2 regions of the Geobacillus sp. Sah69 genome follow, and region 1 is predicted to be linked to the other one. Evidence: riboswitches for the same ligand, from Rfam matches in the RefSeq annotation. Region 1 holds a riboswitch; the other holds the start of a gene.
The links. Region 1 has a riboswitch for FMN ahead of AP057_RS00545 (ECF transporter S component). Riboswitches for the same ligand answer to the same signal wherever they lie in the genome.
Positions count from the first base shown of each region.

Region 2: another riboswitch for FMN. It lies ahead of ribD (bifunctional diaminohydroxyphosphoribosylaminopyrimidine deaminase/5-amino-6-(5-phosphoribosylamino)uracil reductase RibD); the one in region 1 lies ahead of AP057_RS00545 (ECF transporter S component).

Region 1 is NZ_LLKS01000006.1:2,199-10,624, forward strand. Features, by position in the region: gene AP057_RS00535 (DUF6044 family protein) at 1-1,307, opposite strand, end outside; gene AP057_RS00540 (sulfite oxidase-like oxidoreductase) at 1,507-2,121, shown strand; gene AP057_RS00545 (ECF transporter S component) at 2,164-2,748, opposite strand; FMN riboswitch at 2,905-3,037, opposite strand; partial or broken gene AP057_RS00550 (pyridoxal-phosphate dependent enzyme) at 3,120-3,359, opposite strand; gene pepT (peptidase T) at 3,555-4,790, shown strand; gene AP057_RS00560 (bifunctional UDP-sugar hydrolase/5'-nucleotidase) at 4,960-6,582, opposite strand; gene AP057_RS00565 (transposase) at 6,662-7,465, shown strand; gene pdxS (pyridoxal 5'-phosphate synthase lyase subunit PdxS) at 7,680-8,426, shown strand, end outside.
Region 2 is NZ_LLKS01000069.1:95,099-103,524, reverse strand. Features, by position in the region: gene scpB (SMC-Scp complex subunit ScpB) at 1-97, opposite strand, end outside; gene AP057_RS15125 (segregation/condensation protein A) at 409-1,170, opposite strand; gene AP057_RS15120 (DUF309 domain-containing protein) at 1,414-1,926, shown strand; gene AP057_RS15115 (GNAT family N-acetyltransferase) at 1,978-2,328, opposite strand; gene ribE (6,7-dimethyl-8-ribityllumazine synthase) at 2,440-2,904, opposite strand; gene AP057_RS15105 (bifunctional 3,4-dihydroxy-2-butanone-4-phosphate synthase/GTP cyclohydrolase II) at 2,924-4,117, opposite strand; gene ribE (riboflavin synthase) at 4,140-4,784, opposite strand; gene ribD (bifunctional diaminohydroxyphosphoribosylaminopyrimidine deaminase/5-amino-6-(5-phosphoribosylamino)uracil reductase RibD) at 4,787-5,884, opposite strand; FMN riboswitch at 6,089-6,222, opposite strand; gene AP057_RS18085 (hypothetical protein) at 6,270-6,398, opposite strand; gene AP057_RS15090 (peptidylprolyl isomerase) at 6,385-6,825, opposite strand; gene AP057_RS15085 (hypothetical protein) at 7,029-7,346, shown strand; gene AP057_RS15080 (DUF1002 domain-containing protein) at 7,558-8,426, shown strand, end outside.

The DNA of each region.
Region 1 (8,426 bases):
TATTGCGCGATGGCGGGGTGAATGCCGATGCTGACGACGCGGTAATCGGCTACGGGAAGCCCGATGTATTCTTTGATTTCTTGGAACTGTTTTTCCGCGTAAAATTGCTTCACCGTCGGCTCGTAGCGGAAGACGATTTCTTCGTTAATCAAAAACACGAAGATCACTTGAGCCGCTAGCAGCCGCTTCGCCCACCTTCTCCCGTTTTCGCTATATTGCCACATGATTTTCAACGCCAGCGCAAACTGCACATAAATGATCATCGGGCGCAAAAAATGAAAGCGGGCAAAGTTAAACGTGTCTAAAAAATGGAACCGCTCCGTAAGCGGCAGCCACCCTTTATAAAACCAAAAGGCATACCACGCCGACAGGGCGAAATTCAGTCCGAATAGGAAAAGAAATAACCGTTCTTGCTTCCACCGTTTTTTCACGAAAACGAGATGCAACGCCACCAACCAGCTTGGCAAAATAAAAAACGTATGCTCGGTCATGACATGATGGTGCCCGAGGAGAAAGTTTTTCCACGTCAAGCGGACGCAATGCCAAAACGTCAGGCGGGCATGGAAGTACTCATCCCGGCTTGTCGGCTCGTCTTCCCATAAAAACGAGTAGACAAGCCGGTACTCGACAAGCAAATACAACAGCGTCATGTAAGCGATGGAAGTCAAAAAGCGGATGTTCCACCCCTTACCGCGCAGCACATCAGCGAGCCAGAGAACACCCATGGCGGCAAGAAAGAAAAAGAACCCGAGCACAAAATTGGAATAAAACGGGAGAAGCGTAAGCGCGGCGTAATGCTTCCACTTCCCCTCGCCTTTTCGGATGCTCAAAAACGCCCAAAGCGCAAGCGGCATGCCGAGCGTGCTTAACATCCCCGACGGCCAAAACAGCGTCAGCGCAAATGCGAGCGCCACGCCGATGCGGACGGCCATCCAGCGTGGATCAGTTAAAAAATGCGTCTTTAACAGCAAATACATACCCAAAAACCCCACGACCCTTGTGATCGTTTGGCTGAGCGCATACGCAGTCATCGTCGGAAATAACGCGTGCAGCCAGACGATGCCGGTCAGCTCCGAGCCGAGGGCGTTTCTTGACAACTGGCCGTTAGCAATTTGCGGAATGTTCGCGTCAAGCGGCCCGGTGATTTTTCCGCTTTCGGAGAGCACCTTATACCAAGCGATATTGGAATCCAAATTATCGTGGACGCGAATATGGGCGTTCTCGCCAAGGAGAAAGAGCGGGGACACGTAAAGGGCGATGAGGCAAAGTGCCAAAAGGAAAAGCCATCGTTCTCTTTGTTCGGCCATCGGCATCACGCTCCCGCCATAGCTGTTCTTGGCCATGAAATCCCTATTGAATACGATGTGCAATAAGAAGAAAATTATTCCATTCTTACATGACTGTCCTCAATATTGTGATGCATTAAAACCATAGCCAAGTTGCACACGCTTTATTTTCCCCTTATCATGGTATACGTAAACGAATACATAGAAAGGGGAGCACACCATGCCGAAACAACTCCCTCCCGGCCAATTCGAAACGGAAAAATGGCCGATTTTGCATGAAGGCGATGTGTACGAATTCGATGAAGCGGCGTGGAATTTCCGATTGTTCGGCAATGTGAAAGAGGAAGTGACGCTGTCGTATCAGGAAGTGATGCGGCTGCCGAAGACGATTTCGACCGTGGATATGCACTGCGTGACGACGTGGTCGAAATTTGATACGACGTTTGAAGGCATCGCTTTCCGCGAGTTTTTGCGCTTCGTCGATCTCGATCCCGACGTGAAATATGTGAAAATTTACGGCTACTTAAACGGCGACCGGTTCGGCTATTCGGCAAACTTGCCGCTTGACGCGCTGATGGGCGACGATGCCTTGTTTGTTTATCGATGGAAAGACAAGCATCACGACTGGCAGGACATCTCGCCGAAGCACGGCTATCCGCTCCGGTTCATCCCGCCGGCGACATTTTATTTATGGAAAGGGGCGAAATGGGTGTCCGGCATCCGCTTTATGAAAGAAGATGAGCCGGGCTATTGGGAGGAGCGCGGCTATTCGATGACCGCCAATCCGTTTAAAGAAGAACGGTTTGCCGAGTGGGTGCCGCGGATTCGCTTTTGACAAACGCAAAAAAGCGAGGGAAAAACCCTCGCTTTTTGTTCCTCAAGCGGCTTGGCGAGATGCCGCCTGTTTGTCAAGCCAAGCACGAAGACGCCAAAAGAGAAGCTGAAATACGATGGCCACCATCGCTCCTTTGACGGCGTTAAACGGCAAAATCGCCGATACCACCAACGCCTTCGCTTCCGGTGCGCTCATCTGCGGAGCGCCGAGGAAAAGCGTATACGCCGGCAGAAAGACGTAGTAGTTGAGCACGCTCATGACGAGCGCCATCGTCACTGTTCCCGCCGCCAACCCCAGCAGCAAGCCTTTTTTCGATGCGGCTTTCCGATAAATATAGGAAACCGGCAAAAGGAACGCCACCCCGGCAGTGAAGTTGGCGATCTGGCCGACCGGAACGCCGGTCGCACTGCCGACGAACACGTAGTTCAGCACGTTTTTCAATAGTTCGACCGCCACGCCGGCGAGCGGGCCGTACAACAAGGCGGCGATGAGCGCCGGGATGTCGCTGAAGTCAACAAGCAAAAAGTTCGGAAACGGCGGCAGCGGAAAGTTGAGCATCATCAGCACATGCGCCATGGCGCCCAACACTCCGATGCTGACAAAGGCGCGGATGGAAATGCGTTTCATGCTTGTTCTCCTCCCCTTCTCGTGATTCATCCTCACAAGAAGAAGGCTGCCGCTGCGAGCGCCAACAAAAACTCCCTTAAACCGAACAAGGCTTAAGGGAGAAAAAGGGTGTGCGCAACTAGACGTTCGCATGCGCCAAAACGAACGCCGGCAAACCTTCATCTTCTCCCATCCAGACTATACTGTCGGCTCCGGACTTGCACCGGATCCTGCCTTGCGGCTCGCGGGCTGAGAGGCGAAGCGCCTCATCACCGCCGGTCGGGAATTTCACCCTGCCCCGAAGATGAATCGTTTTTCATTTTTAATTATTCTGATGAGTTTAGCATACAATACTGTTTTCAATTTGTCTATGTTTTTTGCTCACAGCTTGATTATTCCCGCATCGAAAGCGAATCTCCCGGTTCAAGCACCGGTGGGGCGACTTGAACCAAATCGGCGTATTTCAATCCCGTCCCCGTGTTGAGCACGACGACCGTCTCCCCGTCGCGAATCCAGCCGCTCTCGCGCAATTTTCGGGCCGCCGCAAACGCCGCCGCTCCTTCCGGGCAAACGAACGCCCCTTCGAGTTCCGCCACCGTCCGCTTCTCGGCCAAAATCGCCTCATCGCCAATGGTTTGACGCCCAATTCCTTCGCTTTCGAAATCCCAACCGCCTCGCCGGCCGCGGAAAACTCGTGCGCCGCATGGCGCTCCCTCTTTCCCTGTTGGAGATCGCATATGATAAAATAAACACGGAACCGCTCCGCTGCATTGGAGAAGCGATTCACGCATTCACCCAACACTCATACATAAAAAGGAGATGAACAAATGAAACAAGAATTGATCGAACGCTTCATCCGCTACGCCAAAGTGAATACCCAGTCCGATCCAGAAAGCAGCACATGCCCGTCGACTCAAGGGCAATGGGAGCTGGCGAGAATGCTCGTCGAAGAGCTGAAGTCGATCGGCATGGAAGACGTCACAGTCGACGAAAACGGCTACGTCATGGCGACGCTGCCGGCCAATACGGACAAAAACGTGCCCGTGATCGGCTTTTTGGCTCATATGGACACCGCTCCGGAGTTTACGGGAGCCAACGTCAACCCGCAAATCATCGAACAGTACGACGGCGGCGACATCGTGTTGAACAAAGAACAAGGCATCATCTTGTCGCCAAACGATTTCCCGGAGCTCGCCGGCTACAAAGGGCATACACTGATTACAACCGATGGGACGACGCTGCTTGGCGCCGATGATAAAGCCGGAATCGCCGAAATTATGACCGCGATGAACTATCTCATCCAACACCCGGAGATCAAGCACGGCAAAGTGCGCGTCGCCTTTACCCCGGATGAGGAAATCGGCCGCGGACCGCACAAATTTGACGTTGCCAAATTCGGCGCCCAATTTGCCTATACGGTCGACGGCGGGCCGCTTGGCGAATTGGAATACGAAAGCTTTAACGCCGCGGAAGCAAAAATGACGATCAAAGGAAAAAACGTCCACCCAGGCACGGCAAAAGGAAAAATGATCAACTCAATCAAAATCGCCATGGAGTTCGAGCAGCAACTGCCAGCCGATGAGGCGCCGGAACATACCGAAGGATACGAAGGGTTTTACCATTTGCTTTCATTCCAAGGGAGTGTAGAGGAGACGAAGCTTCATTACATCATCCGCGACTTTGACCGCGAACAGTTTGAGGCTCGCAAAGCGAAAATGAACGAGATCGCGGCTTCGCTTGCGCAAAAATATGGAAACGACCGAATCACGCTCGAAATCAACGACCAATATTACAACATGCGCGAAAAAATCGAGCCGGTGCGCCACATTGTGGACATCGCCCACGAAGCGATGACGAACTTGGGCATTGAACCGAAAGTGAAACCGATCCGCGGCGGTACAGACGGGTCGCAGCTCTCCTACATGGGGCTGCCGACGCCGAACCTTTTTGCCGGCGGCGAAAACTTCCACGGCCGCTACGAATACATTTCCGCCGATACAATGGTGAAATCGGCCGAAGTAATCGTGGAGATCATCAAGCTGTTCGAGCAAAAAGCATCTTGATCTACGGAAAACCTTTCTTGAACGATCTTTTTTCGATCGTCCAAGCACAAGCGGCTGCAAGCCCGCCCGTTAGGAGTAAAGAAAAGGTGTCCCGAGTCTTTTGGGGACACCTTTTTCATTAGATAAGCGACCGTTCGCCCTTCCATCCTTTTTCCTCGGTCAACACCTGTTACGGAAGACGGTTGATCCGCCCCTCAATTCGTGCCGAGAACGGCTGCTCAAGACCGCGAATATACGAGACAAGGGCATCCAAATCGACCGGGCCGACCTCGCGGTGTTGCCCTTGCGTCAACACTGTGAACCCATCACCGCCGTCGGCGAGGAAGCTGTTGACCGTTACTGTATATTCAGCGTCTGGATGAAGCGGGGTGCCATCTGGAAGCTGAATGTCAACAACCTTGTCCCCAGCTGGTCTGCTAGCGCTCCATGTATAGCGGAGGCCGGAAATTTGCAGCATGCGCGTTTGGGTTGGCTGCCATTGTTGATTCAAAAGCTGGCGGATTTGCGCGCCGGTGAGCGTCATTTTCACAAGCTGGTTGTTGAACGGCTGAACGTTGTACAGCTCGCCCCACGTCACTTCGCCTTGTTCAATATCGGCGCGAATGCCGCCCGGGTTCATAAAGGCGAAATCGGTTTTCATCGCCGCCCGCTGGGCATCGGCGATCAAATCGCCCAAGGCGGACTCGCCGCTTTCATTTTGTTCATCGGTGATCATTTCAGCTGCCGTGCCAACGACTTGATTGACAAGCGGCGCCACTTTCGCTTCATATTTTTCAATGAGCGTCCGAATTTCCGGGTCCGGAGTGATGCCGTCATGATAGGTCGTCACGATCTCTGCTTTTTTGGCGACGACGTCTTTCGTGCGCGGGTCGATTTTTAAATCGACATCCGAAAACGCCGTGCCGTACGAATACGACTGAACGAGCAGCTTGCCGTCCACAACCGCATTTAAATAGGCATGGTTATGACCGGCGAAAATCACATCGACTTCATCATCGACATTTTTGGCGATATCGACAATTTCCCCGCTGGCGTTTGTCCCATCCGGATTGGATACGCCGGGGTTATGGGCGAGAACGACGATCGTTTGCACCCCTTTTTTCTTCAGTTCCCGGACCGCTTTGTTAATCGCTGTTGCTTCATCGATGAACTTGACTCCCGCGACGCCGCTTGGCGTCACAATCGTTGGTGTTTCCGTGAGCGTGACGCCGATCAATCCGATCGGCATGCCGTTGACCCGCTTAATCACATATGGCGGGAGAATCGGCTTTCCCGTTTGCGCATCAACGACGTTGGCGCTCACGTACGGAAAATCCGCTCCGGCAAAGTCACCGGTCGCCGGGTGGTAGCCGCCATGGATCAAGCGGAGCATTTCCGCTACTCCTTCATCAAACTCATGGTTGCCAAGGGTGCCGACGTCAAAGCCGAGCTTATTGAGCACTTCGATCGTCGGTTCATCTTGCAGCAGCGCTGATACCGGGGGGCTGGCGCCAACCGCATCGCCGGCATGGACGAGCAGCGTGTTTTTGTTTTCCGCCTCCCGCTGTTTCAAATAGGCAGCCAAATAATCAGCCCGTCCGACTTCCCGCCCGCCGACTTTTCTTGTCACATTGAGTTGGCCGTGGAAATCGTTAATGCCTAACAGCTGCACCTCAATATAACGGTGCGAGGAAGCAGGCGGCTTCCCCTTGCTTTTCCCGTTCCCTGCCGCCCCGACTGGAGTGGCGGCCAGCACCGCTGCAGCGGCCAATGCGGATAGCACCCGTCTTCCCCATCGTTTGGAATTCTTCATTCCCGGTTCCCCTTTCTCTCGCCTTCTCGTTCACTCCCATTATATCCTTGCGAGTCCATACAATGATAGAGCAGAAAGGATGATTTCTCGTAAATATTTTGTAAATTCACAACTGACTGTTGAGAACAACAGAAACAAAATCCGTTCTAACACAAAAAACAAGCCGGCCTATAACGTACAGGTGGGTTCTTCCGGCCAATTTATTTTGGGGTATTCCCTTCATCAGAGGCCGGGCGACACTCGTTGTCTTCTCCCGCATTTGGAGACCGTTCGAGAGAAGTACGGCGTGGAACCCGAACGTTTGATCGCTGACGCGGCTTATGGCTCGGAAGAGAACTACGTGAAGCTGGAAGAGAAGCACATATCGGCCTTGATCAAGTACCATACGTATGAGAAGGAGAACACGCGCAAGGTCAAGAAAAATCCGCATCATCAGCAGAATTGGACCTATGTGGAAGAAGAAGACGTTTGGATTTGCGCCAATGGGAAAAAGCTGGTTCGCACCGGAACTTCGAAACAGACCACGGAATCAGGATACACCTCGGTCACCCGACACTACCAATGCCATGAATGCGAAGGATGTCCGTTCCGTTCGGCCTGCACGACTTCCAAGTATGGACGAACCACGCAATGGAACCCCGTCTATCATGAACAAAAACAGAAAGCCCGCGAACGGTTGGAGAGTGAAGAAGGGCAAGCCCGATACCGCCAACGCCAAACCGACATTGAGAGTGTATTTGGGCAAATCAAACAAAATCGCGGGTTTCGTCGCTTTGTCCTGCGAGGCCTCCAAAAAGTTTCCATCGAATGGGGGCTGGTTTGTGCTGCCCACAATCTTCTCAAAAAAGCCGCTAGGGACAAGCAATTGTCCTTGGTGGCGTAAATGAGGGGGAGAACAGAGTCGGAATTTTGTTCCGTTTGGTAAAATATACAAAAACCAGAGAGGGCTGACTCCAAAAGTCCGCTTTTTGGCGGACTTTTGGGTCAGCCCCTTTTTTCCATTGTGATTTTTGTAAAAATTGAGGTAAAATGAAACGGTGGAATCATCCTTTTGCGTATATAGCAAAGCATAAGGATAGGAACAGGGGGAATCAACGTTGGCATTGACAGGTACAGACCGCGTCAAACGCGGCATGGCGGAAATGCAAAAAGGCGGCGTCATTATGGACGTCGTCAATGCGGAGCAAGCGAAGATTGCTGAGGCGGCAGGGGCTGTCGCAGTCATGGCGCTCGAGCGCGTCCCGGCAGACATTCGCGCCGCTGGCGGTGTCGCGCGCATGGCTGATCCGACGATCATTGAAGAAGTGATGAACGCTGTATCAATCCCAGTCATGGCAAAAGTGCGCATCGGGCACTATGTGGAAGCGCGCGTCCTTGAGGCGCTCGGCGTCGACTATATTGACGAAAGTGAAGTATTGACGCCGGCTGATGAAGAGTTCCATATTGACAAACGGCAGTTTACGGTCCCATTTGTATGCGGTTGCCGCGACTTAGGAGAGGCCGCCCGCCGCATTGCTGAAGGGGCATCGATGTTGCGGACAAAAGGGGAGCCAGGGACAGGAAACATCGTCGAGGCCGTTCGCCATATGCGCAAAGTCAACGCGCAAATCCGCAAAGTTGTCAGCATGAGCGAAGACGAACTTGTCGCCGAGGCGAAACAGCTTGGGGCTCCGGTTGAAGTGCTGCGTGAAATCAAACGGCTTGGCCGCCTCCCGGTCGTCAACTTCGCCGCTGGCGGTGTCGCGACACCAGCTGACGCCGCGCTCATGATGCACTTAGGCGCCGACGGTGTCTTCGTCGGTTCGGGCATTTTTAAATCGGAAAATCCGGAAAAATACGCTCGT
Region 2 (8,426 bases), on a different contig from region 1:
CCTCGTCGCCAGCGGCAAACAACAGCGCTTCCACGATCGCTTTGAATGGAGCCGGCGCACCAGCAGCGCTGTTTGTTTTCATTTCCTTTTGGTCCATTCTCCCTTCTCCCCTTTCCTTTTTCACCGTTTTGATCGCAACTGCAGCCATCTTGCGGCTTCCCGGCATTTTCCTCGAAAATGCAGGACTGGCGCGTGATTTTCATCCCCGGGTGAAGGGCAAAACGTTGCCCATGAGACTTTTTCATGAAGATGCGCATGCCTTGAGCAGACATTTTCACGCCTGGGCGAAGAGCAAAACTTGCTCATGAGCCTTTTCCGAACCAGCAGCTGTCCGTCTCGCCTTCGCACCGACCATCAGCCGATGGGCCCAGCAGGCAAAAGGAAAGCGGTCCGCCATCGCGAACCGCCTCAACCGGCCAGATGATTGGCGGCGAGAAACAAATCGCTGAAATTCCGCTCTTGCTCAACGATGATTTTATTTTGTTTCATTAATTCCAAAATAGCCAAAAAAGTGACAACGATATACGAACGGTCGCAGGACGGAAATAACTCATAAAAGTTTTTCCGTTCTTTCGCCTGCTGCAGTTCATGCAAAATTTCCGCCATCCGCTTTTCAACGGAAATATCTTGGCGGGCAATTTTCGTCCGCATCGGTTTTTGCAGTTTTTTGCGGCGCAACAGTTTTGACAGGGCGCCGAGCATATCGTAGACGTTGACATCAAGCGGCGCGGACGCTTTTTTTTCATCGGCGTACGCGCTCAAGTCACTCGGGGGTTTTGTAAACAGAAGCGCCCGTTCTTCTTCGCGCCGCTTCAGCTCGCGTGCAGCTTCCTTAAACTTTTTGTACTCAAGAAGCCGCTGCATCAGCTCTTCGCGCGGATCGTCCGCCTCGGCGAATTCCAAGCTGTCGTCTTCGGCGTGTTCGTCGGACACCGGCAGCAGCATTTTGCTTTTCATCGCCAACAGCGTAGCCGCCATAACCAAATATTCGCTGGCGATATCAAGCTCAAGCTCTTGCATGGCGTGAATGTACGCCATATACTGTTCCGTAATTTGCGCCACCGGAATGTTGTAAATATCGATCTCATAGCGGTTGATTAAATGCAAAAGCAAGTCAAGCGGCCCTTCAAACGCTTCAATTTTGACGTTATACGGCACTTGCACATCCATCCCACCATTTTTCCGCAGCCATTCCCCGCGCCGATGCGCACATTGGAGAACCTTGCTGGCAATATACTTATTGTATCATAATTCCGCGGCGAAGCGAACGGAAATGAGACGGTTTTTGCCTCGAACGCCATGAAAACGTATAATACAAGGAGAGCCCTGCCGCAGCGCCGGCAGTTGCACGGCTTTGCCTGGCAACAAGGTCGCCTACCGCGAAACACGCCTCGGCGAAAGGAACGATGGCCCATGTATCCAAAAGCATATATCGACTATTTAGTCCATTTCCATGGCAACCGCGATTATTTCGAATGTCATGAGATTTTAGAAGAACAATGGAAGCGCGACGGACGGAAACGGGAATGGCTCATTCTCATCCAAATTGCCGTCGCCTTTTACCACTACCGGCGCGGCAACAGTTCCGGCGCGCTCCGCCTTATCAAACGGGCGCGGACGTTGCTTGAGGAGGCGCGCGGGATGATCCGCCGGCTCGGCCTTGACGAGAAGGAGTTGGCCGTGCTGCTTGAAGAGGCAGCCGAGCGGATTGCCCGCGGCGAACCGTATGAAAGCATTGAGCTGCCGATTCGCGACCGCTCCCTGTACGAACAGTGCCAAGCCGCCTGCGCCGAGCGGCAGCTTGTTTGGGGGCAGGCGAGCGATCTCACTGATATCGACCTTGTAGACAAACACCGGCGGCGCGACCGTTCGGACGTCATCGCCGCCCGCGAACAAAAAAAGCGGGCGAAAGCAGAAGGGACATAACCCCTCTGCCGCCCGCAACAGCGCGGCGTTGCGCCGATTTGTCTCGTTGGGCTAGCACGTTTGGCATTTATCGAAAAACGAGGCGGTCCACTCGTTCGCGCATAGCCGACGGTCGGGGTACGCCTCTTTCAACGCCTTGACCATCTGTTTTCCGATCCCTTGGTGGCGATGCGATGGATTGACGCTGATGTGCTGGATTTGCACAACATCAGGAGCGCACAACAGGACGCCGATAATGCCGACGATATCGTCCCCTTCCTTCCATAAAAACAGCTGCCAGTCGCTGTTCGTTTCATACTGTTTGATCGTCTGCTGGAGCCGTTTCAAATCTTTTTCCGTCGGCATAAACGACAACAGTCCCATGGCGATTTTCTCATAGTTTTTTCGATAACGGATCAACATAAAAATCCCTCATTATCGACAAACGCTTTTCCGAAAAGGAAAACACGTTGTCATTTTCTCTATACGTATTATAAACATTCTCACTGATATTGTGAACCATTTCATGCCTTTTTACACAAATGTCCGCAAAACGTTCGCCATCTCAATGGCCGAAACGGCCGCTTCCCAGCCTTTATTGCCCGCCTTTGTGCCGGCCCGTTCAATGGCTTGCTCGATCGTATCGGTCGTCAATACGCCGAAAATGACCGGGACGCCGCTTGAGAGCGCGGCGTGGGAGACGCCTTTGGCCGCCTCGCTGCACACGTAGTCAAAATGGCTCGTCGCCCCGCGGATGACGGCGCCGAGCGCAATGACGGCATCAAACTGCTTCGATTCCGCCATTTTTTTCACGAGGAGCGGAATTTCAAATGCGCCCGGCACCCAGGCGACCGTGATGTCATTGTCGCTGACGCCATGGCGCGTCAAACCGTCGATCGCCCCTGACAAAAGCTTGCCCGTAATGAATTCATTAAAACGAGAAACGACGATGCCGATTTTCAACCCGGTGCCGACTAAATTTCCCTCAAGAACCCGCATGTTTTTTCTCCTCCTGTTTTCAAAAATGAAGCATATGCCCTAGTTTTTCATATTTCGTGCGCAAGTATTTTTCATTTTCTTTTTTCGCTGGCATTTGAAGCGGCACCCGTTCGACAACTTCAAGCCCGTGCCCTTTCAAGCCGGCGATTTTGCGCGGATTGTTCGTGAGCAGACGCATTTTCGTGACGCCAAGGTCTTTTAAAATTTGCGCACCAATGCCGTAGTCGCGCAAATCGGCCGGGAAGCCGAGCTTTTCGTTCGCCTCGACCGTATCGTAGCCTTGCTCTTGCAGCTTATAGGCGCGCAGTTTGTTCATCAGGCCGATGCCGCGCCCCTCTTGACGCATGTAAAGCAGCACCCCACGCCCCTCGGCTTCGATTTGCCGCAGCGCCGCATGCAGCTGCGGACCGCAGTCGCACCGATACGAACCGAACACATCACCGGTTAAACACTCGGAGTGGACGCGCACAAGAATCGGTTCGTCGGGAATAATGTCTCCCTTGACGAGCGCCACATGCTCCTTGCCATCAAGCACGTTCGTGTAGCCGACGGCGCGAAACTCGCCGAACTCAGTCGGCAGCCAAATGTCGACCTCGCGCTTCACTAGTTTTTCCCGCTGGCTCCGATAGGCGATCAAATCTTTGATCGTGATCATTTTCAATCCGAATTGGTCGGCGATTTGCCGCAAATCCGGAACGCGCGCCATCGTTCCGTCCTCTTTCATGATTTCGCAAATGACGCCAGCCGGCTTCGCCCCGCAAAGGCGGGCCAAATCGACCGCCGCTTCCGTATGGCCGGCGCGCCGCAGGACGCCGCCTTGTTTGGCAATCAATGGAAAAATATGGCCAGGCCGTTTAAAATCGCTCGCTTTCACATTTGGATCGAGCAACGCCCGAATGGTCGCCGCCCGCTCGTAGGCGCTGATTCCGGTCGTCGTCGTCTTGTAGTCGATGCTGACGGTAAACGCCGTCCCATGAGCGTCGGTGTTATGCGCGACCATCGGCTCAAGCCCGAGCCGCGCCGCCAACTCTTCCGTAATCGGCACGCACACAAGCCCGCGGCCATGGGTGATCATAAAATTAACGACATCCGGCGTCGCTTTTTCAGCCAATGCGACAAAATCGCCCTCATTTTCCCGGTCTTCGTCGTCGCAGACGATGATCACTTCGCCGTTTTTCAGCGCGTCCAGTGCCGCTTCAATCGTGTCAAACATCTGAAGTTGCCCCCTATCCCGTTTATTTATAGCCATGCCGCTCCAAAAATTCGCTCGTCACTCCAGAAGGCAGCTCCTCTTTCGCGGCAAGAAAAGCAGCGACGTATTTGCCGATCATATCGCACTCGATATTGACGAGGTCGCCCGGCTGCTTTTCGCCTAAAATCGTCGCTTCACGCGTATGCGGAATGAGCGAAATGGTGAACGTGCGCTCGCTCAGACCGAAAATCGTCAAGCTCGTCCCATCGACGGCGACCGATCCTTTATAAATCATGTACGGGCGAAGCGGGGGAGGCGCTTCAATTTCATAGTAGACGGCGTTCGCCTTCGGCCATCGGCGGACGATGCGCCCGACGCCGTCCACATGACCGGTGACGAAATGGCCGCCAAACCGCCCGCCAGCCGCCATCGCCCGCTCTAAGTTCACTTTCGATCCCGGCTTCAATGTTTTGAGCGCCGTCGCCTTGACGGTCTCCGGCATGACATCGACGGTAAACCGCCGGTCAGTAAACGACGTGACGGTCAGGCAGACGCCGTTGACGGCGATGCTGTCGCCGAGGCGAACGTCTTCGAGCACCCGGCGGGCGCCAATCGCCATCACGATGGCGTCGCCCGTTTGCCTCATTTGTTCAACCGTGCCGACCTCTTCAATAATACCGGTAAACATCCTTACTCCCCCCTCTTTTTCACCGCAGCAACGACTTTTATATCCGGGCCGACCATCTCCAACTGCCGGATGTCAAGCTCCATCGCCTCTTCAAGGCGCGAGAAGCCGAGGCCGCCGACCGGCGTCGGCGCTTCGCGGCCGCCGATCAGCTTCGGGGCGATGTAGGCGACCACTTCATTGACCGCCCCTGCCCGGAGGAAACTGTCATGAACGCGCGAGCCGCCTTCCACAAACAGCGACGTAATGCGCTGCTCACCGAGCAGCCGGAGCACGTCGCGCACATGAATGTGCGCAGCCGCCATCGGGATGATGCGCACCCCGAGGCGCTCGTATGCCTCGGCCTTTTCCCAGCTGATGCCGCTCCCGGTGATGATCCACGTTTCCGCCTCCCGGTCGGTGACGACATGGGCGTCAAGCGGCGTATGCAAGTTTGTATCCAAAATGATGCGGAGCGGATTTTTCCGTTGCTCCCCGATGCGGACCGTCAACTTCGGATTGTCCGCCAACACGGTGTTGACGCCGACCAAAATGGCGTCATGCTGGGCGCGAAGGCGGTGCACATCTTGGCGCGCCGCCTCGGACGTAATCCATTTGCTTTCCCCGGTCGCCGTCGCAATTTTCCCATCGAGGCTGCACGCGTATTTTAACGTCACAAACGGCGTTTTTGCCGCGATATAGTGAAAAAACACCCGGTTGAGCTCATCCGCCTCTTCTTTCAGCAGCCCGACATCGACCTCAATGCCCGCCCGTCGCAGCTTGTCGATCCCTTTCCCGGCGACGAGCGGATTCGGGTCGGTTGTCGCGATGACGACGCGGCGGACGCCGGCTTGAATGAGCAAATCCACGCATGGAGGCGTTTTGCCGTAATGGCTGCACGGCTCAAGCGTCACGTACACCGTTGCCCCGCGCGCCTTCTCGCCGGCCATGCGGATCGCATGCACTTCCGCATGCGGCTCTCCCGCTTTTAAATGGGCGCCAAGCCCGACGACCGCTCCGCCATTGACCACAACAGCACCGACGACAGGATTGGGGGATGTTTGCCCGATTCCGGCTTTCGCGACATCGAGCGCAAGCCGCATATAATGTTCATCGCGATACACCACACTCCCCCCTTTTTTCTAAAAAAATAAACCCCCGGAACTTCCCCGGGGGTTCGTTGATGAGAGAATGAACCATGATGTGCAGCCAAACAAACAAGAACACTTGTTCGTTAACTATGTCATACCGACCGACACAAAGCGGCCGCCGCTACACCAAACCGGCGCCGGCCGTCCAGGCCGGCCGAAAACAACCGTGCGCACATCGCCATCCTTCTCCCATCCAGACTATACTGTCGGCTCCGGAATCACACCGGATCGTGCCGATACGGCTCGCGGGCTGAGAGGCATAGCGCCTCATCACCGCCGGTCGGGAATTTCACCCTGCCCCGAAGGAGGCTTCACTATATTGTTAGGTTTATTATACCACAAGAGCGGCCGGAAATCATCATTGTACGACCCAAAACCAGTACGCCGCTCCCCACAATAGGCTCATCCCCAGCAAAATGAAAAACAAAAGCCAATTGTTCCGGCTTGTCCGCTCCTCGTCTTCCGTCCGTTGCTTACGGTTCGTCAAATACTTTCACTTCTTTCATCACGTCGCCGTTTTTCATCGTCTTCACGACGTCCATGCCCGATGTCACTTGGCCAAAGACGGTGTGCACCCCATCCAAGTGCGGCTGCGGCTCGTGGACGATAAAGAACTGGCAGCTGCCGGTGTCGCGGCCGCGGTGCGCCATGGACATCGCGCCGATGACATGTCGGTGTGGATTGTTGTCCGTCTCGCACGGGATCGTATAGCCGGCATCGCCCGTTCCATTGCCGCGTGGACATCCTCCTTGGCTGACAAATCCAGGGATGACGCGGTGGAACGTCAACCCGTTATAAAAGCCTTCGTTTGCGAGCTTCTCAAAATTGGCCACCGTCACCGGCGCTTCGTTCGGGAATAGTTCAAATTCGATTTTCCCACCGTTTTCCATCAAAATATATCCTTTTTTCGCCATGGTACTTCAGCTCCTTTTTTACGCTTCAACCGCTTTTATCATATCATGATTCGAAAGGGAAAGAAAGCCAAAATGCCGCCTCGTCGAACTGCTCATTGTTTTTTTAATATAATATATTTATTATAATTATTTATATGGAATCGGAATGGGTACACTAGTGATGAATGATAGACGTAGCAAAACTGGCAAGGGGGCGTCCGACGGTGTTGTTGATGGCGGTGACGGTAATCGTCTTTTCTGTTTCGTTTCTCCTCATGCCAAAACGGCTTTCAGGCCTTGAAATGTATACAACTTCGCTGTTTGCGGTTTTCTTCGGCCTTTCAACGGATTTGTTTCTCGATGTCAAGTACCATTTATACGGGTATTTTGATGTTGGAGTCGACGGACTGGCCTATGTATTTATTGTTTTCATTTACGTCACCGTCAACCTCCTTGTTTTTAAACGGATACCCGATACATCATCCGATTTGGGTGCAGGCCGCCTATATCGGCGGATGGTCGCTCTTTTCCTTTTTGTATGAAATGGGGCGCTGAGGACAGAAATTTTTTACTACCACGGCTGAAAGCTTTCCTATTCAGCCGCCTTATATCCGCTTCTGTTTCTGATTTTGCTTTGGCATTTGTTGTTCGTGCGCCGCTTGGCGGCGAAGGCAAAGCGCCGTTCCGAATAGAAATTCACGCCAGCGTACGTTATAATGGTAGTGCATGGTTGGTAGATAGGAGGCGAGCAATGTGAAACGAACGATTGCTTCATCGCTGCTTTGGGCGATGCTGCTGGCGTTTCCGGCCATCGCAGCCGCCGATGCCGCGCCGGGTGATGTCATCGTCACGCTTGGTGAAAATTTGACCGCTGAACAAAAACAAAAAGTGCTGGAAGAAATGAAAGCGCCGGACGGAGCGCAGACAATCACGGTCTCGAACGCCGAGGAGCATAAATATTTGGATGGACTCATCCCGAAGGCACAAATCGGCACGCGCGCCATCTCATCGTCCATGATCACCATCGGTGAACCGGGCTCAGGGCTTCACGTTGAGACGCACAACATCACATGGGTGACGAAAGAGATGTATACAAACGCCTTGATCACCGCTGGGGTGAAAGATGCCGATATTTATATCACGGCTCCGTTTCCGGTTTCCGGCACCGCAGCGCTGACGGGGCTGATGAAGGCGTACGAAATTTCGTCCGACAAGGTGATTCCAGATGACGTAAAAAAGGTAGCCAACGAGGAAATGGTGCAAACGGCCAAGCTCGCTGATTCGATCGGCGCGGACAAAGCGGTCGCCTTGCTGGCGAAAATCAAAGAGGAAATCGCCAACAACCCGCCGCAAACGGACGCTGACTTGCGCGCCTTGATTGAAAAAATCGCCAATGATCTTGGCATCACATTAAGCGCCGATGAAATCAACGCTCTCGTCTCCCTTTTTCACAAAATGCAAAACGCCGACATCAATTGGGACCAAGTGAACGACCAGCTGAGCAAGGCGAAAGAGCAGCTGTCTGCGTTTTTGCAGTCAGAAGAAGGGAAAACATTCATCCAAAATTTGATCGACATCCTCAAAGAAATTTGGAATGCCATCAAATCGGCCTTTTCCGCCAA